DNA from 2 places in the Bradyrhizobium tunisiense genome. Region 2 is predicted to be linked to the other one. Evidence: riboswitches for the same ligand, from Rfam matches in the RefSeq annotation. Region 2 holds a riboswitch; the other holds the start of a gene.
The links. A riboswitch is a leader RNA that binds a small molecule or an ion and turns the genes downstream of it on or off. The one in region 2 is predicted to bind cobalamin.
Positions count from the first base shown of each region.

Region 1 (14,595 bases), on a different contig from region 2:
GGTTGCCCAAGCTCGGCAAAAAGCTCGGCGGCGGCGAGGTCATCGTCAAGGATGAGGGCCGTCTGCCGACCGGCTCGTTCAAGGCGCGCGGCCTCGTGATGGCGGTGTCGATGGGCAAGGCGCTCGGCATCAAGCACATGGCGATGCCGACCAACGGCAATGCCGGCGCGGCGCTGGCCGCTTACGCCACGAGTTGCGGCATCAAGACCACGATCTTCTGCCCGGCCGATACGCCGGAGGTGAACGTCAGCGAGATCGAGCTGCAGGGCGCGACCGTCTACCGCGTCAACGGCTATATCGACGATTGCGGCAAGATCGTCGGCGAGGGCAAGGCCAAGGTCGGCTGGTTCGACACCTCGACGCTGAAGGAGCCGTACCGCATCGAGGGCAAGAAGACGATGGGTCTCGAGCTCGCCGAGCAGCTCGGCTGGGACGTGCCCGACGTGATCGTCTATCCGACCGGCGGCGGCACCGGTCTGATCGGCATGTGGAAGGCGTTCGACGAGCTGGAGAAGATCGGCTTCATCGGCTCGAAGCGGCCGCGCATGGTCGCGGTGCAGGCCTCCGGTTGCGCGCCGATGGTGCGCGCCTACGAGGCCGGCACCGAGCACGCCACGCGCTGGGAGGACGCTCACACCATCGCCTCCGGCATCCGCGTGCCGCAGGCGATCGGCGATTTCCTGATCCTGCGCGCGGTGCGCGAGAGCAAGGGCTTTGCCATCGCGGTCGACGACGACAAGATCTCGGCGGCGCTCAGCGAGGTCGCGCGCGAGGAGGGGCTGCTGCTGTGCCCCGAGGGCGCCGCCACTTATGCCGCCTACAAGGAAAGCCTCGCCGACGGCCGCGTCTCGAAAAGCGACCGCGTGATGCTGTTCAACTGCGCGACCGGCCTGAAGTATCCGCTGCCGCCGGTCACCCGCACGCTCGACCGCCATAAGCCGATCGACTATTCGCAGTTCTAGCGCGCATTGCGCGACGAATGATTCCTCTTCCCGTACGCGGGAAGAGCAAAAAAATAACAACGACATCGCCGGGGAGAAGACAATGACGAAGGCCGTCTGGGCTGCGCTGTTTGCTGTTCTCGCTGTGACCGGCGCCGCGCGCGCCGATGACTATCCCTCCCATCCCATCACCATCATCGTGCCCTTCTCGGCCGGCGGACCGTCGGATGCGATGGCGCGTGTGCTGGCCGAGCGGATGCGGGTGTCGCTTGGCCAGGCCGTCGTGGTCGAGAACGTCACCGGCGCGGGCGGCTCGATCGGCGTCGGCCGCGCGGTGCAATCGCCGCCGGACGGCTACACCATCTCCTTCGGCCATCTCGGCACCCACGTCGCCAACGGTGCGGTCTACAAACTCAAATACGACCTCGTCACCGACCTCGAGCCGGTCGTGCTGCTGCCGAGCAATCCGATGATCATCGTCAGCAAGAACGCAGTGCCCGCGACCTCGCTGAAGGAGTTGATCGAGTGGCTGAAGTCGCGGCCCTCACCGCCGACAGCAGGCACCGCCGGCGCCGGCTCCGGCAGCCACATCGCCGGCGTCTATTTCGAAAGCGTCTCCGGCATCAAGCTGCAATACGTTCCGTATCGCGGCACCGCGCCCGCACTGAACGATCTCATCGCCGGTCAGATCGACCTCATCGTCGACCAGACCTCCAACTCCATCGGCCAGGTCCGCGCCAACACCATCCGCGCCTACGCCATCACCGACAGCAAGCGCCTGTCGTCGGCACCGGAGATCCCGACCGCGGAGGAGGCGGGTCTGAAGGGCTTCAACATGACGCTGTGGTCGGGCATGTGGGTGCCGAAGGGCACGCCGAAGGAGATCGTGACGAAGCTCAACGCCGCGGCCGTGGAGGCGCTGAACGATCCCGCTGTGAGGAAGCAGCTCGAAGGCCAGGGCCTGGAGATGACGCCGAAGGATCAGCTCACGCCCGAAGCGCTCGGCACCCGTCAGAAGGCCGAGATCGCCAAATGGTGGCCGATGATCAAGGCGGCGAACATCAAGGTGGATTAAGCCGGGCGGCGCCATGCCCCGCTGCATGTCGTCAGTTTCCGCGCCGCATTCCGAGCGGGCGGCGAACGCGGGGCATCTCGCGGGAGGCCCTCGCGAGATGCGGAATTGATCCTGGTCGCTGTCCACCCTCGCATTTGCTCGTCGCCGGTCGCTCACTGCGTGGTTTCGTGACCTGCTGCCAGCGCACGGTCCAGGCATTGCATCAGATCCGAGGCGGCGAACGGCTTTCCGAGAAAACAGGTTGCCCCGGCGTTGAGCGCACGTACACGTACGCTCTCATCCGGGAAAGCCGTGATGAAGATGAACGGCGTTGCCGAGCCATGCGCGCGCATCTGCGTCAACAGATCGATCCCGGTCATCAGCGGCATCTGCACGTCGGCGATCACGCACGAGGTGTCATTCGAATCGTCCGATCTCAAAAACTCCTCGGCTGAGGCGAATGTGTGAACGATATATCCACGCGATTCCAAGAGATTGTTGATTGCGGCCCGCACGTAAGGGTCGTCGTCAAGCACCGAAATCACCGAAGCCACTGACAAGACGTCCGCTCCTCGCCCGGGATTACGCTTGCCGTCGCCACGGCTATACATAAACGCGCAAGGTGGACCTGCCAGTCGTCATTGGAAACTCATACTTAGGTTTGTGCGCCGGGCTTGTTGGATCCAATCCCGAGCGCCTCGCTCATCCTCACCAGATCGGCCAGCGACTTCGCGCCCATTTTCCGCATGATCTGGCCGCGATAGATTTTGACGGTGATTTCCGCCAATCCGAGCTGGGCTGCCACTTGCTTGTTCATCAGGCCGGACGTCACCAGTGACAATACGTCTCGCTCCCGCGAGGATAGTGACTCGAAGCGTGATTTCACGGTCGAGACCGTCCTGTTGAGGTCGCGGCGCTTGCGGTCTCGTTCGATAGCGGCCTGAACCGCGTCCAGAATGTCCTGGTCGCGAACCGGCTTAGTCAAGAAGTCGATCGCGCCGCTCTTCATGGCCCGAACCGTCATGGGAATGTCACCATGACCGGTAATGAAGATGATTGGCGTGTGGATATTTGCCTTGGCAAGATCGGACTGCAGGTCGAGGCCGCTGGCTCCGGGCAGGCGAATGTCGAGCACCAGGCAACTGGGGACATCCGGCGGCTTCGCGTGGAGAAGTTGCGGTGCCGAGCCGAATGCTTCGACCTTGAGGCCGACCGACTCGAAGAGATTGGTGAGTGCGCGGCGCATCGATGCGTCGTCGTCGACGATGAAGACGATTGGCTGATCGCCGTCCGGCTGCGGCGAAGGCTCCGCGCGCTTGGTCACGATGTTTGCTCTCGATAGAGGGGCAGGGTGATCTGAAAGGTCGCGCCCCGCTCCTGGTTCGGTGCGGCCGAAAGCCGTCCGCCATGGGCCTCGATGATGGAGCGGCAGATCGACAGTCCCATGCCCATGCCTGCGGATTTCGTGGTAAAGAACGGCGTGAACAGGCGATCTATCGCCTCTTCACTAATGCCGACCCCGCAGTCGGAAACGCTCACCAGCATCGCGCCATCGCCACTCGCCCCTGAACGGATGGCCAGCTCGCGTGGGCGATCGTGGACGCCTTCCATGGCCTCGATCCCGTTCATGATCAGGTTGATCAGGACCTGCTGCAACTGGATTCGATCGCCAAAGATATTCGGCAGTGCCGACGACAACTCCATTCGCACCGATACGGCGTGGCTGGCCATCTCGCGCTGAACGAGTGCGACGGCCTCCCGCACGACCACGTTGGCGTCGAGTGGAACCATCTCGATGCCGGACCGCTTGGCGAGCGCCCGAACGTGACGGATCACGTCGCTGGCACGCGTGCCGTCCTCGATGATCCACTCTACGGAGCGGCGGGCCGCCTTGAGATCGGGCGGACTGCGCTGCAGCCAGGCGAGGCAGGCGTCGGCATTTGCGATGACTGCGGCAAGCGGCTGATTGATTTCGTGTGCAATGGAAGCGGTCAGCTCACCCAGTGTTGTGACGCGCGTCACATGTGCGAGCTCGGCCTGGGCCTTGCGCAGCGCGTCTTCGGCCTGATTGGTCCGGATCGCGGCGGTCACATCGGTGCAGACGCCGCGATAGCCGAGAAAAGCGCCGTCGGCGTCGAAGAACGGTTTGCCGCTGGTCCGGACGTAGATCGGCTGCCCGTTGCGGTCTTTGCTGCGATACACCAAGTCGCGGAACGGGACGTGGGCGTCCAGCGCCGCCCGATGTTGTTGCCATTTTTCCGGCTCGAGATCGGCATCCGGCGCGATATCCCAACGCGTAAGTCCGATCAGGCCCACGGGAGCAGAGATGGTATCTGAGTGTTCTGATATCTCGGTCACGCGATGGTCCGGCCCCGTCTCCCAGAACCAGTCGGAGGCGGTTTCGGCATAGTCGCGGAAGCGCTGCTCGCTATCGCGCAGTTTGCGCTCTGCCTCTTTGGTCGCCGTGATGTCAGTCACCGATCCGACGAATTCGACGTGACCGCTCGCATCCCGCATCGCCCGGGCTACCGCTCGGACGTACTTGATCGAGCCGTCGGGCATTATGAGCCGGTATTCATGATCGAAATCTCTTTCCTCGCGTGCCGCCCGACCCGTGGTCCGTTGCACCGCAAGCCGGTCCTCCGGATGGATGCGCTCGAGCATGAGCGGGATCTCGGGCTTCGTCCCCTCCTCGAATTGGAAGATGCGATAGGTCTCCTTGGACCAGGTGATCTCGCCGGTCGCGGCCTTCCAGCCGAAACTGCCGGTGTGGCTCAATTCCTGCGCCTGGGCGAGATAGGCCTCGCTCTGTCGCAGCGCATTCTCCGCTTCCTTGCGCTCGGTGATGTTCTCGCAGGCCACCAGCACGATCGGTCCGCCATTGGCCCGCAGCATGGTCTTGGCGTTCTCGCGCACCCATAGCACCGAGCCGTCCTTGCGAACCTTCCGGATTTCCCAGGTGTGTGATTGATCAATGGTCTTAAGGCACAGCGCGACGCACGTCCGGACGAAGTCACGATCTTCCTCGAAGAAGACATCCAGCACCGATCGGCCGATCAATTCCTTGGCCGTGTAGCCGAGCTGCGCCGCGCCGAACGTGTTCACGTTGATCACGGTTCCGGTCGGATCGACCATGAAGTACATGACCGGGTTGTGCTCGAAGACCTGCTGCCACTGCTTGACCGCCTCGTGCAAACCGGCGTCCGGCTCAGTGTGCGGCCCGGCAGTGACAACCTGCCTGACGCAGCCGACGAGGAATTGTGCGGCTGACTTCCCGAACGTTGCTGCCCGGCCCGGCTTCATCGCAGACGCTCCCGGCGCTCTCTGCGTGAACACGAGTAGAGCACGTTGCCGCGAGAGGAGCAATTCCGGCCAAAGTCGACGGGCGATCATGACGTGCGCCTCTGCATCGAGCGCTGCGCTGTCCATTGCGGCGCCCCGAGGACGCCATGCCGGCGGGATCTTCACGGTGACCGTGCGGCCGGAGCATCGTGCGCCGTCTCGTTGAACATGAGCCGGGGAGCCCCGGGGCGAGTACGGGACAAACCTAGGTATAGGGCCTCCATTCCTAATCATATTGGCCATTTACCTCCGTACAATTGAGCATCTCGTGCCCGGCGAACTAGCCTTATGACCATTCGGGAGTGTCGACCGGTCGATCGCAGCGAGCGCACGAGAACCGGTCTGAAGCTAGCGGCCGAGGTGTCGTACCGACAAACAACGACCAGGGACGAACCGCCGGAATACTGGTGACGCAACCGCCGCCGCGGCAATTCACGACCCGCGCGAGGTCGAAGGGAATGAACTGGCAAAGCGCAAGTAACCAAGCGACAGAGGGAGATAACAATGTGCGATACATCGGTACTTCCTGAGCGTGGCCTATCCCAGTCCGAACCTTGCCCTTCAGTCAATGGCTGTGGGGTGTGCGGCGGCAAGTTCGGTCTGATCCGCTACTATTCCTGGCGCACCGCGCTCTGCTCCAAGAAGTGTGTCGATCGCTTCCGCACCCGCCGCGAACGCGACCGCCGGTGGTTGTTTCGGGTTCAGGTTGCCTGAGGCCGAATTAGAGAACTGACTTCGTTCCGAAGGTCTGACCCGGGAGCCCGTGCGTTGAAGCGCTCATGCAAGCTCTTGTGCTCGCTGGTTCTCCTCGGCTCCGCTGCAGTCCAGGCACAGGAGACTGGACAAGGCACCGCTCATCGCCAGCATCCACTCCAGGACCAGGCGCTGCACGAGAAATTCTATTCGACCTGGCACATGCCGGACAATCCGAGCCTCAGTTGCTGCAACAGCGCTGACTGCTATCCGACCGATATCAAATACATCGACGGCCAGATCTATGCACGACGCCGGGAGGACGGGAGATACATTCTGATCCCACCCCAGAAGGTGGAGCGAAACAGGGATAATCCGGACGGCCGAAACCACCTTTGCGCTCCACCGCCCGCCCTGTCTCCGTTGGACAGCGTTTACTGCTTCGCCCTGGGAGGTGCCACATGAGATTCGCCTTCGTGCTCGTGAACGACCGGACCCCGTTCCGGCACACTTGGTGCATGCAGTGCTGCGAGCCTATCAGCGGCAGCTATCTCCGCGAGATCGCGACCCGTCTGCCTTACTGCGACTATCAGTGCTATGCGCTGTTCTGCGAGGCCCTCGCGACGGATGGCGTGAGGGTGGCGTCATGAAATTCGTGGTGGTCAACCACGAGCCTCCGTTGCGCGCGGCCACGTGCAGCACCTGCTCGCGGTCGCTCTGCTCCGGCTATGTCCGGCATGCGCGCACACAGCGCCGCTACTGTGACTACGATTGCTACCGGCGCGGCGAACTCGTCCTGTTCTTCGTACAATGGCCGATGCCTGGGTGCACGGAACCGGCCGCCGCGAACGTCGAGCTCGCCGCTCGCAATATGATCGAGACGATGGCGGCCCTGGGTGCGGTCTGGTGCTGGAGCTGCACGATGCACGCTTGGACCTTCGCAAGAGCTTTGACCGGCGCATCCTTGGAAGGTCGCGATCCGATCACGCTGGAAGGAGGTGACATCTAGCTGCGCGACTGCACTCGCGTGGAAGCCGCAGCGACGTAACCTTGCAGGCGCCGGTGTTCAGCCCCGGCGGCGTCGACTAGGGAGCGGGCGCTGCGGCCGCCACGGGTGCCGTTGCTCCGGCCTCGTGCGTCACCACACGCTCGTTGCTCTTGCCGGCGATCATGCTGCTGCCCTCGAACCGCGCGCGGTACACCAGCACGTTCTCGATTACGCGCTGGACGTAGTTGCGTGTCTCCGACAGCGGGATGCGCTCGACCCAATCGACCGGATCGACCCTGGGATCCCGGGGGTCGCCGCGCGCCTGCACCCATTCGCGCACGCGGCCGCGGCCGGCATTGTAGCCGGCGAAGGTCATGATCTGGTTGCCGCGGTATTCCGAGAAAAGCGCGCTGAGCTCGGCCGCGCCCATCTGCGTGTTGTAGACGGGGTCGGAGACCATCTTGCCCCAGTCGTAAGTCAGTCCGAAACGTCTGGCGGTATCGCGTCCGGCCTCCGGCGTCACCTGCATCAGCCCGACCGCGTTGGCATGCGACTTGTCGCGCTGCTCGAAGGAGCTTTCGGTGCGCGCCACCGAATAGATCACGCTGGTCTCGATCGCGGGCGCGACCTGCTGGTGCTCGGGGATGCCGATGGTGGGGAAGGCGTAATGGTCGAGCGCGAGCCCGCGCGCCAGCGCCGACTTGCCGACCTCCAGCATCACGCGCGCATCGTTGCGCCGGCCGGCGAGCTCGCCGAGCGCTTCGAGCGCCGCGACGTCGGTGCTCTCCTTGGCGAAATCCTGGGCATAGTAGAACACCATGTCGCGCTCGCCGATGTCGTAGAGCATGTCGGCGGCACGCACGCGCTCGTCTGCGGGCGGCGTGTCGGCCGAGGCCAGCACGGGCGAGGGCGCACGCAGCTCGATGCGGTCGAGACCGAGCTTTGCGCGCGCAAGCTGGCCGTAATACGCGGTCGAATAGCGCGATGCCGCCCGATAGCTCATGCGCGCATCTGCGGTCGCGCCCATCGCTTCGGCGGCACGGCCGCGCCAGTAATGGGCACGCGACAGCGCGATCGGATTGGCCGAGCCTTCGTCGATGGCGGCGAAGTGCACCAGCGCCGCCTGGGGATCGTCGAGGAAGCGCAGCGCGATCCAGCCGCACATGAAATGATAGTCGACGCGGTAGACTTCCTTCTCGGGCACCGCGGCGGTGCGAACCACGTCATAGGCCGTCCTGGACTTGCCCTGGTCGAGCAGCTTGCGCGCCAGCATGCGGCGCTCGCGCCACCAGGCATCGGTATCTTGCGCGGCCATGGTGTCGGGCTGGGCGGCGAGGATCACCTCGGCCGCGTCGTCGATGCGGTCGTTCTGGAGATGCCACTGGGCGCGGCACAGCACATAGCCGAGATCGCGTCGCGCCTCGGTCGGGACGTCCTCCAGATAGTCCTTGGCCTTGCTCGACTTGCCGGTGACGGCGGCGCAGGCCTTGACGATCGCGAGCGCATCCTCGCCGAGCCGTTTTGCGGCGCGCCGCGCGCCCAAATAGTCCTTGGCGCCGAGCCGCTTGTCCATCCGGGCGCGATGATCGTCCGCGGTCAGGAGGTCGCGGAACGCCTCGTAGGAATCCTCCTCGCTGCGCTCCGACAATTCGTCCGCGCGCCAGGCCTCGCGCACGAGTCGCGCGGCCCTATCGGCGTCGCCTTCGGCAAGCAGCACGCGGGCGAGCGCGAACTTGCCCTTGGCGCTGGTCGGTTGGTCCATGGTGAATTTGTGCACGGTGGCGGCGTCGGCTTTCTCCTGCCACAGCCGCGCCTCGGCGCGCCGGCGCAGCAACGCGCGACTCGGCCAGTCCGGATTGGCCTCGAGGAAGGCGGCGTAACGCTTGAAATTCGCCGTGCTGTCGGAGTGGCGCAGCATGAACCAGTCCGCGAGCTTACGTCCGGCGGGATCGGTGATGCGCTCGCGCGCTGCGCTCGCGTCATCGGTCTTGCCCTTGCGGGTGAGATCGATGGCGTCCTTCAGCGCGGCGAGGTCGCCGGTCAGCGGCGGTGTTGCGGGCTTGTCAGACGGCGCGTCGTCGGCCTTCTTCGATTTGTGTCTGGCCTCGGCATGCTTGCCGTGGCGCGACTTCACCGCCGTGTGGCGATGCTTGCCGCCCTTCGCCTCATGCGTCTTCTTCGGCGCGGACGATTTGTGGCTGCTCTTGGCCGCGATCTCGGTGGGAAGAAGGGCCATTGCGGCCACGGCAACGACACACGCGAGCGAGCGTAGGCACTGGTTCATTCCATGGTCCCCCTGCGAAACCACTACAAACCAAGGTCCGCGACGACATGCGGCTTGAGAATCAAGGCACCGACACGGTGCATCACTACCGTGTCGCATCCTCACGCTGTCGCAACAATGCGGCAAAATACGGATGTGATGCGGGAACTTCCGCGCTGGGGGAGCAAAGGATAGTCTCTTAAGCCTTTGTTAACGATCCGGGCCCGCGCGACAGTTTGGCCGGGTCCAGGGCGTCAGCAGGGGCAGATTGCGCGTGTTCCCGAATCCCGATCCGGTGTATGGAATCCCTCGCTTCGTCCTTTGAGCCTTTGCCCCGCGCCTATGCCGATTTTCAACCAGTCGATCCGGCGCAAGATCGTCGGCATCGCCCTCGGATTGATCGTCCTGATGCTGGTCACCTCGATCCTGTCGATGGTGATGTCGAGCCAGGTCGGTGTCCTCCTGGGCGAGCTGACCAACCGCTACATCCCGGCCTACAGCCATCTGGCCCGCGCCAATATCCGTTCCCTGGAGCGCGCCCTGGCGCTGCGGCAAATGGTCATGACCAAGATGGGGGCGTCGTCGGACGAGGAGACGTATGCGGCGCGGCTTCGCGACTTCGAGGCATTGGACCGCAAGTTCGAGGAAGAAGCCGAGGCAGCGCGCAAGCACATCAACGCGATCATCGATGATCCCAGGACGTATTCCGACAATGCCGCGCTGGCACGGCTCGACGTCCGCATCGAGAGCGCCGTCACCGAGTTGCGGCGCAATCTGGACGAGGGCAATGCGAAACTGCTGAAGCAGATCGAGGCCAAGGACGTGGTCCAGGCCCGCGCCACGCTGGAACAGCTGGACACCCTGCGCGATGCGTTCAACCGGAAGGTCGACGCGATCAGGGCGGACATGCTGACGCAGGTCTTCTTCTCGACGTCGCAAGTGATTGGCCGCCAATACCAGGCCATCATCGTGTCGGGAGCCGTGACCTTGCTCGCGGCGGTGCTCGGATTTGCCTTTGCGCTCCTGGTGTCCAGCGGTATCACGCGCCCGGTGCGGCTGCTGCTCGCCGGCACCCGCGAGGTCGAAGCCGGTCGCTTCGACAAGACCATCACCGTCTCCACCCAGGACGAGATCGGCGAACTCGCCGCGGCGTTCAACCGCATGACCGAGCAGCTCAGGCACAACGAGCGCGTCCGCGAGACCTTTGGCCGCTACATCGATCCCAAGGTGGTGCAGGGGCTGATCGACCGGCCGGAGATCGCGATCGACGGCGAGCGCCGGGTCATGACCATCATGTTCTGCGACATGAGCGGCTTCACCGCGATGAGCGAGGGCATGACCCCGCGCGGCCTCGTGCGGGTGATGAACCACTATTTCACGATGATGTCCGCACCCATCAGGGGCAACCGCGGCATCATCGATAAATATATCGGCGATGCCATCATGTCCTATTGGGGCCCGCCCTTCATCGAGGACGACGAGCAGGCGTTGCTCGCGGGCCTCGCCGCCATCGAGATGACCGAGCAGGTGCCGGCGCTCCAGAAGCAGCTGCCCGACCTGCTCGGCATCCGCGCCATGCCGGCACCGTGCGATTTGCGGGTCGGCATCGCCACCGGCGAGGTCCTGACCGGCAGCATCGGTTCCGAATTGATGATGAGCTTTACGGTGATGGGGGATGCCGTGAACCTCGCTTCCCGGCTTGAGGCCGTCAACAAGGTTTACGGCACCCGCATCCTGATCGCGCAGGCCACCGCTGATGCGGTCGGATCGCGGCTCGAACTGCGCGAGATCGATCGTCTCGCGGTCGCCGGCCAGAGCGCGCCGCAGGCGATCTTCGAAGTGATGGCGAGGGCGGGCGCGCTCACCGGCGCACAGGAGAGCCTGCGCATGCACTATGCCGAAGCGCTCGCCGCCTATCGCGCCCGGCGCTTCGAGGAGGCGCGCGCGGCCTTCAACGCGGCGCTCGAAGCCGTCCCCGGCGACGGACCGTCGCGCGCGATGCTCGGCCGCATCGCGCAGTTCGAGGCGAACCCGCCGGACGCCGGCTGGGACGGCGCCTGGCGGCTGGACAGCAAATAGCTGCCGCCCCGGAAAAATTGTTTCTACTCGATAACGATGTTCGCCGTGACCTATTTCCCGGGCTTAGGTTGAATGTCCTTGAGGCGTTTGACGGGGACACGCCGATGACGGAACTTCAGGACAGGCTGGAACGGTTCGAGACACTGACCGCCGAATGCGAGCTGATTGCCAAGCTCGCGACCGACAGCACCAAGCGCGAGTTCTATCTGAAGCTTTCGGAGCAGTACCGTCAGTTGGCGACGGACATGCGGCAGGCGATCGCGACCAAGGCCGCGGCCTGAGGCCGGCTGCAATCCGTTCTTAAGGTTTGGCGCGCATCCTTGACGCAGCGGGCGATCGCTCGTGCTGGGAAGGCCGGGGTTCGCTGCAGTGCAGCGTGCCTCGCGAGTGTCATTTGCCATGCTCGACAGGGCAATCACATGCGCCTCGTTGCCGTGATCATATTCGCGCTCATGACGGCGTCCTGCAATCAGGATCAGGACATCACCGGCTCGACATCGGCCTGCCCGATGCGGAACTACAGCTCGTACAATCCCCGCGACATGAACCAGTGTGTCAATGCCTGCAGATCCTGCGATCGCGGCACCACGGTCACGTGCACGACCTCCTGCACCCTCAAGGGCGCGCGCTGAGAGCAACCGGCGGTGCTTGGGCACCGGAACGATTCACCTGGGTTAATCATTGAAGAAGCGGAAGGACGCGGAGTCCGATGAAATGGGTATGCTCGATCCCGGTCGATTTCTGGTGTCCTGCTCGCACTGCGATGCCTGGCCGATGGCGGTCAACGTGAAGCGATCGAGCTGGTGGGCGTCCCCGCATGAGGTCCGCTTTGTCTGCACGCGCTGCCGACGCGAGGAAACCGCGATCGTCTCGGCCTCCGGCGAATTGACTCCGATCAAGCGCGTCGATGTTCCGCCACGCGACGTCGCTGCCGCCTGGGCACAGGCCCAGCGTTTGCGAGGGCGGACCTGAGCGCGGTGACAACGGCCACCGGTCGATTGACTCCCCGGCGGAACGACACGTAAGTTGATCGGTGACGGTTCTCCTCAGGGAGATCAAAAGGGAATGTGGTGCGGGATTGTCCCAACGGGAATTGTCTCAACGCCACGGCTGCCCCCGCAACTGTAAGCGGTGAATCTTTCGTCCTATGCCACTGGGAACTCGGTCCTGGGAAGGCGACGTAAGGTAACGACCCGCGAGCCAGGAGACCTGCCGTCAGCCGTGGTCACACGCGAAGATGTCGGTCGGGGAGTGCAGACATCGGCTTCACCGGAGCAATCCATCGCTCCACCGTGAAACCTCGTTCGCTGTGACGTGCCACTGACGTCATACCGAGGTTTACAATTGTGTCCCGTCTTGTCTCTGCCGCCGGGCGCCTCAGCGCTGGCCTGTTCGCGTCCGTTGCCTTCCATTCGCTCGATCTCTCTCCGGCCTTCGCCCAGCAGGTCCTTGCCGAGCAGCTGCCACCGATTGAAGTGACCAAGCCCGACGACCAGAACCGCACGCGGGCCAGGGCGACCGGTGACGGCGCGACGAGGCCCCGCGCGACGGCCGATGTCGCGCCGTCGGGCAATGGCGCCGGCTCGGCCGTCGAGGCTGTCGCCGGCAACGGCGGTATCGTCGGTGCTGCCACGACCGTCGTCACGGCCGCGGATATCGCGCACGCGCCGTCGCAGACGCTGGCCGAGATCATCGCGACGCAGACGCCGGGGGCCCAGATCACGACGTTCTATGGCGGCCCGATCGGTGCCAAGACCGGCGTGGACCTGCGCGGCTTCGGCGCGTTTGCCACCGCCAACACGCTGGTGCTGGTCAATGGACGGCGGCTGAACGACATCGACATGGCACAGGTGGACCTCTCCACCATCCCGCTCAATTCCATCGAGCGTATCGAGATCACGCGCGGCAATTCCGGAGCGGTGCTCTATGGCGACAACGCTGTCGGCGGCGTGATCAACATCGTCACCAAGAGCGGCGTCGGCGGACCGCCCGTGACCGCGCGCATCGAGGCCGGCTTCGGCTCGTTCAACACGAAAGTCGGCAACGTCTCGACCTCGCTCAATGCCGGTCCGTGGTCTACCTCGTTCTATGGCAACGCCGTCGGGACCGACGGCTACCGCGACAACAACCGCTATTCCCAGCAGAACGGCGTCGGCAATCTCAATTACGCGACACCGGGCCTGACCGCTTTTCTCACCGTCACGGGCGATCATCAGGAATTGCGGCTGCCGGGCGGGCGGACCGTCGACCCATCGATCGGCCTCGACGAGGTCGCGACCGACCGGCGAGGGACCAGCACGCCGTTCAACTATGCCAACCAGCAGGGCTTCAGTGTGACCGCGGGCTTCACCAAGACCCTCGTCAACGGCGTCGATCTCATCGTCGACGGCGGCGTGCGCGACAAGAAACAGCAGAGTGCGTTCTTCTCCAGCCCGGTGCCGGTTCCGGGCTTCTTCACGTCGACCTATGCCGATTCCCATCTGACCACGTGGTCGATCACGCCGCGGCTCAGCGTGAAGAGCCTGCTGCTCGGAATGCCATCGCAGCTCCTCACCGGCATCGACTATTACGACGCGAGCTTTCAGCAGAACCGCGGCGCCGGGCAGGGGCTCTCCCCCTGGCATGATTACGACCTCAGGCAGCAGACGGTTGCGGGCTATTTTCAGCACACATTGGGCGTGTCGCCTACGACTGACATTTCCTATGGCGCGCGGGTGCAGACGATCAATCTTGCGGCGCGCGACAATTTCGACCCGGCGGCGCCGTTCAACGCCGACATCGGCGCCCTCCCGCTCCAGAGCGATGAAACCCAATATGCGCTGCATCTCGGGGCCGAGCATCGCCTCAATGAGGTGGTCTCGCTGTTCGGCCGCGCCGCGCGCGCGTTCCGCACGCCCGACGTGGACGAGCGCCTGTCCTCAGGGCCGTCCTTCGATCCCCTGACCTTCGCTGCGATCCCGCAAACGTTTCAACTCAAGACCCAGACCTCGCAGGACATCGAGGGCGGCCTGCGCATCAAGGGCGGCGGACTGCAGCTGCAGAGCAGCCTCTATCTGATGGACCTCACCAACGAGGTCCATTTCAACCCGGTGCTGTTCTACAACACCAACCTCGATCCGACCCGCCGCTACGGCTCGGAGACCAGCCTGTCCTATCGCGTCAACGACGCTCTGCTGCTGCGCTCCGGCATGGCCTATACCCGCGCCGTCTTCCGCGAAGGCATCTGGACCGGCAA
Region 1 is NZ_JBHLEV010000006.1:355,569-370,163, forward strand. Features, by position in the region: gene ACFDR6_RS26315 (threonine synthase) at 1-962, shown strand, start outside; gene ACFDR6_RS26320 (tripartite tricarboxylate transporter substrate binding protein BugD) at 1,045-2,016, shown strand; gene ACFDR6_RS26325 (response regulator transcription factor) at 2,169-2,555, opposite strand; gene ACFDR6_RS26330 (response regulator transcription factor) at 2,651-3,319, opposite strand; gene ACFDR6_RS26335 (PAS domain S-box protein) at 3,316-5,298, opposite strand; gene ACFDR6_RS26340 (hypothetical protein) at 6,492-6,680, shown strand; gene ACFDR6_RS26345 (hypothetical protein) at 6,677-7,039, shown strand; gene ACFDR6_RS26350 (transglycosylase SLT domain-containing protein) at 7,116-9,302, opposite strand; gene ACFDR6_RS26355 (adenylate/guanylate cyclase domain-containing protein) at 9,624-11,360, shown strand; gene ACFDR6_RS26360 (hypothetical protein) at 11,465-11,641, shown strand; gene ACFDR6_RS26365 (hypothetical protein) at 11,780-11,992, shown strand; gene ACFDR6_RS26370 (hypothetical protein) at 12,075-12,332, shown strand; cobalamin riboswitch at 12,381-12,591, shown strand; gene ACFDR6_RS26375 (TonB-dependent receptor) at 12,707-14,595, shown strand, end outside.
Region 1: it holds a riboswitch for cobalamin, as region 2 does, so the genes downstream of both, ACFDR6_RS26375 (TonB-dependent receptor) here and ACFDR6_RS22515 (energy-coupling factor ABC transporter permease) in region 2, are expected to answer to the same signal.

Region 2 (14,130 bases):
TATGCCAGCCCCTCGCGGCGCACGGTCGAAACTGCGCGCGCACTGGGGCTCGAACCGGAGTTGATCGGTGAATTCCGCGAGCAGGATTTCGGCGACTGGACAGGCCATCGGCACGACGAGCTTTCCGCAACCGGCGGCGAGACTTACGCGCAGTTCTGGAGTGATCCGGCTGGCGGACGCCCGCCGGGCGGCGAGAGCTTTGCGGATCAGGTCGCGCGCGTCCGGCTGGGTCTGTCGCGGATCGGGACCGGATCGGCCACGCTCGTCGTGCATTCCGGCACCATCCGCGCCGCGCTCTGCATCGCGCTGGACCTCACGCCACAAGCCGCCCTGCGCTTCGTGATCGATCCGCTGTCGCTGACCCGGATCGATCGCCTGGCGGCCGGCTGGCGCGTCGTCGCTGTCAATCAGCGGATCAGCTAGGTCTGTCAGGCACGTTGGCCTGTGCGAATGTTGCCATGCCGTTGTGGAGCGCGCAGGCGAGGCGCACCAGCGGCAGCGCGATGGCAGCCCCCGATCCCTCGCCGAGCCTGAGATCGAGGCTGATCAGCGGCTGCACGTTCAGTGCCCGCAGCACCAGACGATGCCCCTGCTCGGCCGATTGATGCGAGGCAAGCAGGAACGGCTGGCACGACGGATTCAGCCGCACTGCTGCGAGCGCTGCCACCGACACGATGAAACCGTCGATCATGACCGGGATGCGGGCTTGCGCGGCCGCGATGATCGCCCCTGAGATCGCCGCGATCTCGAGGCCGCCGACGGCGCACAGGATTTTGTCGGTCGTCTCCCCCGCAACGCCATGCAGCGCAATCGCGGCATCGATCACGCGTGCCTTGTGCGCGCGGCCGGCCGCATCGACACCGGTGCCGCTGCCTGCAATCTCCCCGGCACTCACGCCGAGCAGGCCCGCCGCAATCGCCGCCGACGCCGTGGTGTTGCCGATGCCCATCTCGCCGAAGATCAGCAGATCGGGCTGATTGGTCGCCGCACGCGCAACCGCGCGCCGGCCGGCTTCAAAAGCAAACGCCAGCTCCGCAGGCTGGAGCGCGGCCTCGACGCTGAAATCGCGGGTGCCGCCGCGCGGCTTGTCGGTGATGATGCCGCCCATCTCGCCTGGCGCCAGCGTGCCGGCGTCGACCACCTCCAGGCTCGAACCAAGCTCCTGCGCCAGCACCGAGATCGCCGCGCCGCCGGCGGCAAAATTCGCCATCATCGCGATGGTCACTTCTTGCGGATAGGCCGAGACGCCTTGCGCGACGATGCCGTGATCGCCGGCGAAGACGATGATCGGCACGCGCGCGGCGCGGGGCAGCTCCGTCGCCTGCAGGCCGGCAAGCTCGATCGCAAGCTGCTCGAGCCGGCCGAGTGCACCGGTTGGTTTTGTGAGCTGCGCCTGCCGCGCGATCGCCGCCTCGCGATGGAGCGCGGAGATTTCGGGGCACTGTCGATAGACCCATTCGGGGAGCATGCTGCCTCGCTTAACCCGCGCGCTTGAGGATGTAGCTGTCCATGATCCAGCCGTGCCGCGCGCGTGCATCCTGCCGCGCGGCGACGATGCGCTCGCCGACATCGGCCAGCGCGCCGGACAGGATGATCTGATCGGGCATGCCGAGATAGGCTCCCCAATAGATGTGGAGACCTGCCGCATCCAGCGACTGGAACGCCGTGCCGCCGTCGAGCATCACCACCACGGTGTCGACACCTTGCGGCCAGCCGCCCTCGCGCAAGCGCCGCCCCGTCGTGACCAGAAAAGGCTCGCCGATATCATTGAGCGGCAACGCATGTGCAGCGCAGAGCGCCTGGATCGAGGTGATGCCGGGCACGACCTCGATGTCAGGCGCCGGATTGAGCCGACGCGCAATGCGCAGCGAGGAATCGTAGAGCGAGGGATCGCCCCAGATCAGCAGCGCAACCTTGCCCTCGCCTGCAAGGTGTCTTGCGATCGTCTGCGACCAGGTCGCGGCCACCGCATCGTGCCAATCGTCCACGCCCTTGCGGTAATCCGTTTCACCGGCGTCGCGCACGGGAAGATCGAACTCGGCGATTTCGGTCTTGTCGCTTGTGAGCACGTCCGCGCAGATCGTCCGACGGAGATCGGCAAGGTCGGACTTCGCCGTTCCCTTGCGCGGGATCAGGACGAGATCGGCCGCGTTGATGGCGCGGATCGCGGCGCGCGTGAGCTGGTCGGGATCGCCGCAGCCGATGCCTATCAGGGAGAGCGTGAGCATCGCGAGCGCGAGGGGCGGCGTACCGCCCCTCGCTGATCTCTCAGGCCGCGTTGTGCAGGCGCGGGGTAACGAGGCCGGGCGCGGTGACCCCACGCAGCGACTTCGCCAGCGCCAGCACGGCGAGATCGGCGAGCGGCTCGATCACGATGACGAGCGCGTAGGACGCCGCGAACGTCGCAATGCTCGCGAGGTTGCTCATCGCAAAACCGGAGCCATAGAGAGCCCAGAACGCCACCCAGGCGATCACGCCGGCCTGGTAGGTCGTCGAGAGCGCCAGCGCCTGCCGGTACTTGAGATCGACATAGGCGGTGTTGCGCGGAATGATCCGCGTGGCGATCGCCTGGATCGCGAACAGCGGCACCAGCAGTGTGGTGACGTTCATGCCGTATTGCGGCAGGTCGGGTGGCTCAAAGAAGATGCCCTGGAACAGCAGGCCGAAGGCGAGGCCAAAGGCGGCAGGCGCAGGGCCGAACAGCAAGAACAAGGTCGAGCCGAGAATGAAGTGGACTTCGGAGACGCCGACCGGGAAGTGCGGCAGGATCTCGAAGAAGATGAAGACGAGCGCCGTCGTGGCCAGCGTCCGCACGGCGAACGAGACGACGCCCTGCTCGCGCACGGTCTCGGCCGCGAGCTTCAAGGCAACGCCACCTGCGGCGATGCCGGTTGCGTAACTCAACATGAGCTTGGCGTCGGATACCAGTCCGGGTTCGATATGCATGGCTCAATTCCTTCCTGCCGTCACACCCGACGGCCTTGGCCTCAAAACGTGCAGGGCCGGTCTCCTGGCTCGCGGTTCACTGGGGTTCTTCGGCCTTCCCGAGCCTTGCGGCCCAGTGGCTGATCGAAGTCCCTCACCGCTTACAGTCGCGGGGGCGGCTGGGGTTTTGGGCGCCGCAACTTGGTCCGCCCACCCCCATTCCCGATTATGCTCCGGCGCTTTGCGCCGCGTTGAGCACCATGCCTCTCCTGTGTGCCCCTTTCGGCGAGCCTGCGTCAAGGGGCGAAGGGTGGCCGCTTCCGTCACGACGGTTGATCCCCCGCCAGCGCGCCGAACAGGATTACCGCGGCCGTCGAGGCGGCGCCGCCGCGGGCAAGCTGCTCGGCAAGCTCGGCAATGGTGGTGCGGACCAGCCGCTCGTCGGAGCGGCCGAGGGATTCGGCAAACAGCGCCGGCGTATCCGCGGCGAGACCGTGCGCGATCAATTTTGCGGCAAGCGCCGGAAAGGTGCGCCGGCCCATATAGACAACCGTCGTCGCTTCGGGGTCGGCCAGCGCGGCCCAGTTCAGATTGGGCGGCAGCTCGCCGGTGACGTCGGCTCCGGTCACGAACTGTACGCGCCGCGAGGTGTGGCGACGGGTCAGGGGAATGCCGGCTTGCGCGGCGGCCACACAGGCCGAGGTGACGCCGGGGATGATCTCATAGCCGATGCCCGCCTCGCGCAGCGTCTCCAACTCTTCTTCGAGCCGGCCGAAAATGCCGGCATCGCCCGACTTGAGCCGTGCCACGCGCACGCCTGTTGCGGCATAGTCGACCAGGAGACGGTTGACATGATGCTGCCTGGTCGAGGGTCGCCCGGCCCGCTTCCCGACCGCGACGAGATTGGCGCCGGGCCGGGCGAGATCGAGGATCGCGCCCGAGGCAAGATCGTCGTAGAGCACGACGTCGGCCTCCCGCAGCCGCGCAGCGCCCTTGAGCGTGAGCAGTTCGGGATCGCCGGGGCCGGCGGAGATGAAGGAGACAAAACCGCTCACCGGTCCTCCGCGATCAGATGGAAGAACGTGCCGGTGGCCTGCCCTCGCCGCGAGCCCGTTTCGGCAATGACAGCGCCCGTTGCATCGTGCACGACGGCCAGCGCCGTGTCGGGCTGGGCGATGATGGTCGAATAGTGAAACTCGTGGCCGCGCAGACGCGCGCCGGCCCGATGGCCCGGCATCGGTGCGGCGAGTTCGGCGAGGCGGTAGCCCAGATGCATGCGGCGTTTCGCAAAGCTCGTCTCGAGGCCAAGCAGGCCTGTCATCTCATGGCGGATACCGTCCGCGTCGGTCAAAGCGGTTCCCAGCACCATATAGCCCCCACATTCGCCATGCACCGGCCGCGTTTCGGCGAAGGCGCGCAAGGAACCGTGAAAGCTCGCGTTGGCGGCAATCCTGCCGGCATGAAGCTCCGGATAGCCGCCGGGCAGCCAGCAGACGTCGGCGCTCGCGTCAGGCGCTTCATCGGCCAGCGGCGAGAACGGCAATATCTCGGCGCCCGCCGCGCGCCAGGCTTCCAGCATATGCGGATAGACGAAGGAGAACGCGGCATCGCGCGCGAGCGCAATGCGCTGGCCGGGCGGCGTCACGTTCAGGCCGTTCGCGGCAGGCGGCGGCGACCAGGAACCTGCCGACCGCAGCACCGCGTCGAGATCGACATGCTCGGCAACGAAGCGCGCGGCCTCGTCGATTAGCTTGCCGATCTCCGTCTGCTCTTCGGCCTGGACGAGGCCGAGATGCCGCTTCGGCAGGCTGATCTCGGCATGACGCGGCAGTGCGCCGAAGACGGCGATGCCCACATCGTTGAGCGCGCGCCGTACGAGATCTTCGTGACGCGGGCTGGCGACACGATTGAGCACGACGCCCGCGAGTCTCACGCCGGGTCGATAATCGCGAAGGCCCGCGGCGATCGCCGCCGCGGTCTGCGCCTGACCCGAGGGATCGATCACCAGCACCACCGGCCAGCCCAGCATCTCCGCGATATCCGCGGTGGCACCGGTGCCGGAGACACCGCGCGCGGCGACGCCGTCGAAAAGGCCCATCGACCCCTCGGCGAGGACGATATCTGCGTCCGCACCGCGGCGGACGAGATGCGCTATTCCTCCGCGGTCCATCGCCCAACTGTCGACGTTGACGGAAGCGCGCCCCGTGGCGGCGGCGTGGAAGGCGGGATCGATGTAGTCAGGCCCACTCTTGAAGCACTGCACGTTCAGGCCGCGATTGCGCCAAGCGCGCGCGAGCGCCAGCGTCAGCGTGGTCTTGCCGACGCCCGAGGCCGGTGCGGAGATGACGAGGCCTGCTGCCATCACGTCGCCTCCGGAAAGCGCGGCTCGGTCCCAACAGGCCGATAACGGCGGTCGTAGTCGGCGGCATAGAGGCGGCTCTCGTCGAAATCCGCAGCGCCAAGCGTCTTGCCGACCAGGATCAGCGCGGTGCGCTCCATCTCCGTGCCGACTGCGGCATCGAGCGTGCCGAGCGTCGCGCGGACGATGCGCTGGTCCGGCCAGCTCGCGCGCCAGACGATGGCGACCGGACAGTCCGCGCCGTAATGCGGCGTGAGCTCGGCGACGACGTTGTCGAGCAGATGGATCGACAGATGGATCGCGAGCACCGCGCCGGTCGCGGCGAATGCGGCCAGCTTTTCGCCTTCAGGCATAGCGCTGGCGCGGCCCGGCGTGCGCGTGAGCACTACCGTCTGGGCGAGACCGGGCAGCGTCAGCTCTGCCTCCAGCGCCGCCGCCGCAGCGGAGAAAGATGGCACACCTGGCGTCACCGAATAGGGAATGCCAAGCGCGCGCAGACGGCGGAGCTGCTCGCCCATCGCGGACCAGATCGAGAGATCGCCGGAATGCAGCCGCGCGACGTCCTTGCCGTTTGCATGCGCGGCGACGATCTCCGCGATGATCTCGTCGAGCGACAGCGGCGCAGTGTTGACGATGCGCGCCCCACGCGGGCAATGCGCCAGCACGCCTTCAGGCACCAGCGAGCCGGCATAGAGACAGACCGGACAGGCCGCGATCAGGTCGCGGCCGCGCAAGGTCAGCAAGTCAGGCGCGCCCGGTCCTGCGCCGATGAAATGCACCGTCATGCGCCGCCTCCTTCGGCGATGGCCGCGGTCGCGGTGCGATCCTGCGAGACTACGCGCGTCGCAATCAGCCGCGCGCCCGGGCCAACCGCAGCGAGCGCTGCGGCTTCGGCAATCGAACCCGTCCCGAATGTCTCGGCAACGAGCTTCGACTGCGTCGGCGTGTCGATGCCCGCCAGTACATCGGCCGGAACAGCCTTGATCGGCACACCGCACTCACGCGCGAGCTGCTTCAACGATTCTGTGTCGGCCTTGTCGCTGACAGTCGCCATGGCTGCGAGACCTTCGGCACCACCCGCCGCCAGCAGCGCTTCGCGCAACGAGGCCAGCGTGACATCCTTCCTGAAACCCAGTCCGGCGACCTTCATCGGACCGTACTCCATTGCACCAATGGACGTGCCGCGTCCCAGGACCGATAGCGGCCGAGCGGCGCGGCATGCGCGATCTCCACCCGCATCAGCTCGCCGCCGTGGCGCTGATGCAGCTCGCCAAGCAGCGCGTCCGTCTCCAGCGTCACCCCGTGAGCAACCAGCCGCGTCCCCGGCGCAAGCGGCGACCAGATCGCATCGAACATCGCATGATCGAGACCGCCGCCGACGAAGACGGCATCCGGCGCTTCCAGCCCAGCAAGAGCTTCCGGTACCCTCCCCGAGACGACCATGATCCGATGCGAAAGTCCGAATGCGGCTGCATTCTTGCGGATGTTCGCGACACGATCCTCACGCGCCTCGATTGCGGTCGCCGTCCCGCCGCACAGTGCCCACTCGACCGAGATCGAGCCCGAGCCGGCGCCGATGTCCCACAGCCGCTCGCCGGGCCGCGGCGCCAGCGCCGAAAGCGCGAGCGCGCGCACCGGCCGCTTTGTGATTTGTCCGTCGTGGACGAACAGATCGTCTGACAGGCCCGAACTCCGCGGCATGCCTTGTCCGCCATTTGCCTCGATGGCGACTGCGACAAGGGCTCCAGCGAGATCACCTGCAAAGCTATCGGCGCGACATTCTCCGATGCTTTCTTGCGGCCCGCCAAGGGCAGCGAGCGTCCAAAAGGTCGACGCGCCCCATCCGCGCTCGCTCAACCATCTTGCGAGATCGCCAGCCGCTGTCCCGCCGCGTACGAGGCAGATGATGCGTGCGCCTTGCGCCAGATGCGGAACGAGACGTTCGAACGGTGCGGCGTGGAGTCCGAGGCAGGCGACGATTTCGAGGCGCCAGCCAAGTCGCGCAGCGGCGAGCGAGAAGGTCGACGGCGCGGAATGCGCAATCCACTCGCCGGCCTGAAGCGTCTCGGCTAGAACAGCGCCCGCACCGTGCCAGAACGGATCGCCGGAGGCCAGCACCACCGTCGGCCGGTCGCGGCGGCTCAGCACGACATTGGCATCGAACGGCACCGGCCATGAACGGCCACGGCTCCCGACGCCGGCAAGTGCGAGGTGCCGTTCACCGCCGAACACGGTTTCGGCAGCGTCGAGCGCCTTTCGGCTTGCCTCCGACAGCCCGGCAAGGCCATCCTCGCCGATACCGATGATGGTCAGCCAGGGATCAGCCATGATGCGCGCCCTCATACTGGGCGGAACTGCCGATGCGAGCCTGCTCGCCGGAGAGATGGCGCGCGCGCGCATCGATGCCATCTATTCGTACGCCGGTCGCACTCACGTGCCGGCCGATCAGCCGCTGCCGACCCGCATCGGCGGTTTCGGCGGCGTGAGCGGGCTTGCGGGTTACATCCGCGACGAGCGCATCACGCATGTGATCGACGCGACGCATCCCTTCGCCGCCGAGATGAGCCGCAATGCGGCCGCGGCGTGCGCGGAAACCGATACGCCGCTGATCGCGCTGGAGCGCGCGCCCTGGGCGATGGCGAACGGCGACAACTGGATCGAAACAGCTGATCTCACCGCCGCCGTCGCGGCTCTGCCCGAGATGCCCGCAAAAGTATTCCTCGCCATCGGCCGCCAGCACATCGCGCCGTTCGCGACGAAGCCACAGCATGCCTATACGCTGCGCTTCGTCGATCCGCCCGAAGCGCCCCTTCCCTTTGCGGCCGACGTCATCGTATCGCGTGGACCATTCACCCTTGATGGCGAACTGGAGATGATGCGGGCGCGCGGCATCGCCTGGATCGTCGCCCGCAATTCCGGCGGCGACGGTGCGCGCGCCAAGATCGACGCGGCGCGCATGCTCGGCCTTCCCGTGGTCATGATCTCGCGGCCGGAGCTGCCCGAGCGCCGACGGGTTGAGAGCGTCGCCGAGGTGATGCAGTGGCTCGGTCATTCGACCCGCCTCGGTGCATAGACCCAGCGGCCGACGCGGCGCGTCTGCGAATTTCCGACGATGACCAGCGTGCGCATATCGGCCATCTCGGGCGTCGCTTCGTTCAGAGTCACCGTCTCGATCTTCTCGTCAGCCGCACTGACCGCACGCGCAAAGATCACGAGGCGCTCGCCGCAGCCTGCTTCGCGAAGCACAGAAAGCGTACGGCCAAATCCTTCCGGCCGGCTTGCCGAGCGCGGATTGTACATCGCGATGGCGAAGTCAGCCGCGGCGGCAAGCCTCAAGCGCTTCTCGATCACCGCCCACGGCTTGAGGTTGTCGGAGAGATTGATCGCGCAGAAATCATGACCGAGCGGCGCGCCGGCTCGGGCGGCAGCCGCCAGCATCGCGGTGACGCCCGGCAGCACGCGGATCGGCAGCTCGCGCCATTGCGGCGCCTGTTCCAGCGCCTCGAACACGGCGGAAGCCATCGCGAAGACGCCGGGATCGCCGGAGGACACGATGACGACCTGCTCGCCTTCGGCGGCGAGCCGCAAGGCTTCGCGCGCGCGCTGCAGCTCTTCGCGGTTGTCGGAGGGGTGCAGGGTAAGCCCGGCTCGCGGCGGCACCCGCGCGACATAGGGCGCATAGCCCAGAATGTCGGTCGCGGCCGCGAGCGCGGCGGAGACTTCCGGCGTCACTAGCGCGTCGCTGCCGGGCCCGAGGCCCGCGATGGTCAAGGTACCAGTCATTGGGCGGCGTCCAGATGCCGGCCCTTGCCGTGCACCAGCACGATCGCGAAATAGGGACAGTCGGCGCCGTCGATCTCGGCGAGCCGCACCACGCGCTCGCCCGGCATGGTGCCACGCTCGACCAGCCAGGCATCGTCCAGCCGGCCGGCGGCGCTGAGCGCGCGGCGCACCTTTGCGAGATTGCGACCGGTCTTCATGACGACGAGCGCATCGGAATCGCGCATGCGCCGCTCGAGTTCGTCTTCAGCAAGCGTGCCCATCAGCACGGTCGTCACGTCATCGCCGAGCGCGATTGGCTGTCCGACGCCATTCCAGCAGCCGACCATGCCGGGAATGCCGGCGATCACCTCGATCTCGGCCCGTCCCTGCAGGCGCGTGTGCAGATGCATGAAGGAGCCGTAGAAGTAGGGATCGCCCTCGCAGAGCACGACGACATCGACCGCGCGCGCAAGCCGCGCCAGGCGTTCGGCCCATTCGTCGTAGAAGCCGGCGAGCAGCTGCACATATTCAGCGCTGTCGAAGGCGATCTCGGTCGTGACAGGATATTCCATGGGATATTCGGCGACATCCGCCGCCAGCATGCCGTCGACGATGCGTCGCGCCTGGCCCGGCCGGCCCATCTTGCGGAAATAGGCGACATGCCTGGCGCCGCGCACGGTGCGGTCGGCGCGCACACTCATCAGATCAGGATCGCCGGGGCCGAGACCGCAGCAGATGATGCGTCCCATCGCTATTCGCTCCGGCTCGCCAATGCATTCACGGCGGCGACCGTGATCGCGGAGCCGCCGAGGCGGCCCTCGACCGTCAGCGCCGGCACAGGCGGATTGGCCATCAGCGCGGCCTTGGATTCGGCCGCACCAACGAATCCCACCGGGCAGCCGATGATCGCCGCAGGCCGCAGACAGTCGCGGTCCTCCAGCATGTTGAGAAGGTGAAACAGCGCGGTCGGCGCATTGCCGATTGCAACGATTGCACCGTCGAGATGCGGCCGCCACAGCTCCAGCGCCGCGGCCGAGCGCGTGTTGCGCATCGATTGCGCCAGTGCGGGAACCGCGGCGTCGCCAAGCGTGCAGATGACGGCATTGGCCGCGGGCAATCTCGCGCGCGTAATCCCTTCCGAGACCATCCGCGCGTCGCACAGGATAGGCGCGCCCTTCTGCAAGGCCGCGCGCGCGGCGGTCGCCATCCCAGGCGTGAAGCGGATATGCGCCTCGAGACCAACCATGCCGGCGGCGTGGATCATCCGCACCACGACCTGCTCTTCGTCAGGCGAAAAGCGCGCAAGGTCCGCCTCGGCGCGGATCGTCGCAAAGGACTGACGGTAGATCGCCGCGCCGTCGGTTTCATAGGTGTGCGGCATCAGTGCCCTCCGACCAAGATGGAGGGATCGCTGACGATGTCGGCGCCGTTGAGCCCGCGCAGAACCGGCTCATCACGCGTCGAGCCGCCGCGGACGAGATCGAAGCCGGCACCTGTCGCAACCAGCGTGACGGCGGCCGTGCCGGAATGCGCGCAACCCTTGCCACAACCGGAAACGTGGAGACGCGTATCCGCGGCGATGCGCGGCGCGAGCGCCGCAGCCAGTGCGCGCGTATCGGCGTGGGCTTCGCGGCAGCGCGGCGCTCCGCTGCAGGCGATGACGCGCAGCGCGGGATCGAACGGCTCGGTAATGAGGCCCGCCGCGCTCGGCATTTCGTGCTTGCCCTCGCTCAGCACCATCCGCCACGGCGTCATGCGCAGCGCATGTCCGCAACCGGCGAATTGATGCAGTGTCGTATGCAGCATCTGCCCGAATGCGACGCCGACCATCGCGCCTTGCGGATAGTGCCCCGGCCGCGACGCCGCCATCACGGGCGCCGGCTCGGTCTCGCCGCGCAGCGATTGAGGCAATGCCGCGCCGGAGGCGATGTGGGCCGCCATGCGCCCTCGCCCGCCCCTCGCGCCGCCGGAGACCAGGAACCAGCTTGCGAGCGCGAGCGCCATGCTGACGGCCTCGCCGCGTGCGACGGAGCGGCCGAGCCTTGCACCATCGGCCCGCACCAGGAGGCGGCCCAACCGATCGCGCTCGATGCGTATGTCGGCGGAATCGCCGGCGAGCACCCGCGATCTTCCGTCATCGACGGCGAAGCCGAACTTGGTGGGAAGCGCGAGGCCGCTGTCGGCCAGCGCCTCCTCCAGCTCGGCGGCGAGCGACTGGGTTTGGTCGGCGCCGCTCCAGAACGGCATCACCAGAATGTTGCGCCGGGCTTCGATATCGGCGTCGGGATCGAGCAGTGCCAGTTGCGCGAGCCCGTCGAGCAGCGGCCGATGGCTCTGCTCGCTGACGCCGCGGATCTGCAGATTGGCGCGGCTCGTCACGTCGATCAGACCATTGCCGTGTTGCCCGGCGAGTTCGGCAAGGCCTGAGATTTGCGGGGCTTCAAGACGCCCACCGAACGGACGGACCCGCACCACGAGCCCGTCGCCCGATTGCATCGGCCGCAGCGCGCCGGGACACCAGCCCTTGACCGGAGACGCGCTCATGATGCCTCCCGCAACGCCGCCGCGATCGAATTGCGGCGCGTTTGCCAGAGCGCGGCATCGTGCAGGCGCGCGAAGCAGGTTTCCATCGCGGCGAGCGCCCGCGGATTTTCACTCGCCATGAAGGCGCGGACATCATCGTTGCCGAGCGTCGCATCGTAGTAGAGATCGAACAGATGCGGCGGCACGGCCCCGGCGAGATGGGCGAACGCGGCCATATGCTCCAGCGTCGCAGTGATCTCGGCGGCTCCGCGAAAACCGTGGCGCATCATGCCGGCGATCCAGGCCGGATTGGCGGCGCGCGCCCGGACGACACGGGAGATTTCCTCGGTCAGCGTACGCGCGTGCGGCTGTTCGGGACGCGTGGTGTCGAGGTGATAGAGCGATGGTCCTGCCGCGCCGAGATGCGCTGCAGCCGCCGCAACGCCGGCTTCATGCGCGGCATAATCGGCGGCGAGAAGCAGATCGGTTTCCGGCAAGTCCTGGACGTGGACGAAGGCCTCGGCCAAGGCGAGCCGCGCCTCGATGCCGGCGCGATCTGGCTTGATCTCTCCATCGGCCGAGAACGCCCAGGACGAGGCCGACAGCCAGGCCTCGCCCGCGGCATCGCGCGTCTCCGGCGTGAAGGCATCAGGGATCGCCGAGAGACCGACGCCGTAATGTCCAGGCCGCGGCGCAAACACGCGGGAGACGCGGTGGCGATAGGGATTCTCCTCGCCCTCGTCCTCACGCGCCGCAAGCGTTTCGGAAGCGGCCTCGAACAATTGCGCGAGACCCGCGAAGACATCGCGGAACAGGCCGGAGACCCGCAGCGTGACATCGATGCGGGGGCGGCCGAGCTCGGCCGGCGCGATGATGTCGTAGCCGGTGACGCGGCCGGAGGCGTGATCCCAGCGCGGCGCGAGGCCTGCCAGATGCAGCGCCATCGCAAACTCTTCACCGGCGGTGCGCATGGTCGACGACCCCCAGAGATCGACGACGAGTCCCTTCGGCCAGTCGCCGTGATCCTGCAAGTGACGGCGCAGCAGCTCTTCGGCGAGCTTGATGCCTTGCGCATGCGCGGACGGCGTCGGCACCGCGCGCGGGTCGACGGCAAAGAGATTACGTCCGGTCGGCAGCACGTCCTGGCGTCCGCGATAGGGCGAGCCCGACGGTCCCGGCGCGACACGCCGGCCGGCAAGCGCGGCACGTAGCGCTTCGCGCTCCGCTTCGCTGCAGGCACCGCGGCCGAACACGTGCAGGCCGTCGCCGAACTGGCTTTCCTTGAGGTCACAGACGAAGCGGTCGATCCGCGGGATGGCTTCGGCCGGTGCGGCCGATGCATCGAGGCCGAGATCATCTTCGAGGCCGGCGGCGCGCGCCTCCTCGCGGATCGCAGCGATCAGCCGCTGACGGCGCGCGGGATCGAGACCGTCGGCGGTCGAATATTCGTCGAGGAGACGTTCGAGCCGGCGCAGCCCTTCCGGTACCGCGGATTTTTCCAGCGGTGGCGGCAGGTGGCCAACCGTGACGGCTGCGAGACGCCGCTTCGCCTGCGCGGCCTCGCCGGGGTCGTTGACGATGAAGGGATAGATGATGGGAAGATCGCCGATCAGCGCTTCCGGCCAGCAGCGCGATGACAGCGCCACGGATTTGCCGGGCAGCCATTCCAGCGTTCCATGCGCGCCCATGTGCACGACGGCGTCGATCCCCTGCTCGCGGAGCCAGAGATGGAACGCGACATACGCGTGGCGCGGCGTGCGGGCGAGATCGTGATAATCGGCATCGCGCATGGCCGCATCGCCGCGCTCGGGCTGGACCGCGATGATAGACCGGCCGCATTGGATCGCCGCGAAGTGGAACGCGCTATCGCGGCAACTCGGATCCTCCTCCGGCGCGCCCCAGGCTTGCGCGAGATCGTCCTGCAGGGACTGCGGCAGACGCAAGACTGCCGCGCGATAATCGGCGACGCTCCAGGTCAAACTTTGCTCGAGCAGCGCTTCACCGAGCGCATGGACCGGCGCAACATCGAAACCGACCTCGACGAGATCCAACAGCAAGGCCTCGACAGACGCCAGCGCGTCGAGACCGACGGCATGCGCGATCTGGTGCGGGCGTCCCGGATAGTTCGAGAGCACGAGTGCCAGCCGCTTCTCACCGGCGGGCTTTTCCGCTAGGCGCCGCCACGCTGCGACGCGTGCGGTGACGGCCTCCACGCGCTCCTCATCGGGCCTATGGGCCAGATGCGAGAACTGCAGATCGGAGTCGCGCTCCCCGGCGGATTTGAAGCTCACCACGCCCGCGAACAGCCGGCCGTCGACCTCGGGCAGCACCACATGCATTGCAAGATCACCGGGCGAGAGGCCGCGTAGCGACTCCGCCCAGTCCTCGCGCCGCGCCGTCGAGAGCGCGACCTGGAACACAGGGCACGATGCTTCGTCGAACGGCGTCGTGCCGTCGTCACCCAGGGCCGAGAATGCCGTTGCGTTGACGATCACCGCCGGAGGATTTTGCGCGAGATAGCCGCACAGCCAGTCGGCAACGCCCGCCGCCTTCAGCGAGGT
Region 2 is NZ_JBHLEV010000004.1:814,723-828,852, reverse strand. Features, by position in the region: gene ACFDR6_RS22530 (histidine phosphatase family protein) at 1-423, shown strand, start outside; gene cobT (nicotinate-nucleotide--dimethylbenzimidazole phosphoribosyltransferase) at 416-1,468, opposite strand; gene cobF (precorrin-6A synthase (deacetylating)) at 1,479-2,228, opposite strand; gene ACFDR6_RS22515 (energy-coupling factor ABC transporter permease) at 2,269-2,946, opposite strand; cobalamin riboswitch at 2,984-3,203, opposite strand; gene cobA (uroporphyrinogen-III C-methyltransferase) at 3,249-3,980, opposite strand; gene ACFDR6_RS22505 (cobyrinic acid a,c-diamide synthase CobB) at 3,977-5,287, opposite strand; gene cobM (precorrin-4 C(11)-methyltransferase) at 5,287-6,069, opposite strand; gene ACFDR6_RS22495 (cobalamin biosynthesis protein) at 6,066-6,434, opposite strand; gene cbiT (precorrin-6Y C5,15-methyltransferase (decarboxylating) subunit CbiT) at 6,431-7,612, opposite strand; gene ACFDR6_RS22485 (cobalt-precorrin-6A reductase) at 7,611-8,357, shown strand; gene cobJ (precorrin-3B C(17)-methyltransferase) at 8,333-9,067, opposite strand; gene ACFDR6_RS22475 (precorrin-2 C(20)-methyltransferase) at 9,064-9,795, opposite strand; gene ACFDR6_RS22470 (precorrin-8X methylmutase) at 9,798-10,427, opposite strand; gene cobG (precorrin-3B synthase) at 10,427-11,590, opposite strand; gene cobN (cobaltochelatase subunit CobN) at 11,587-14,130, opposite strand, start outside.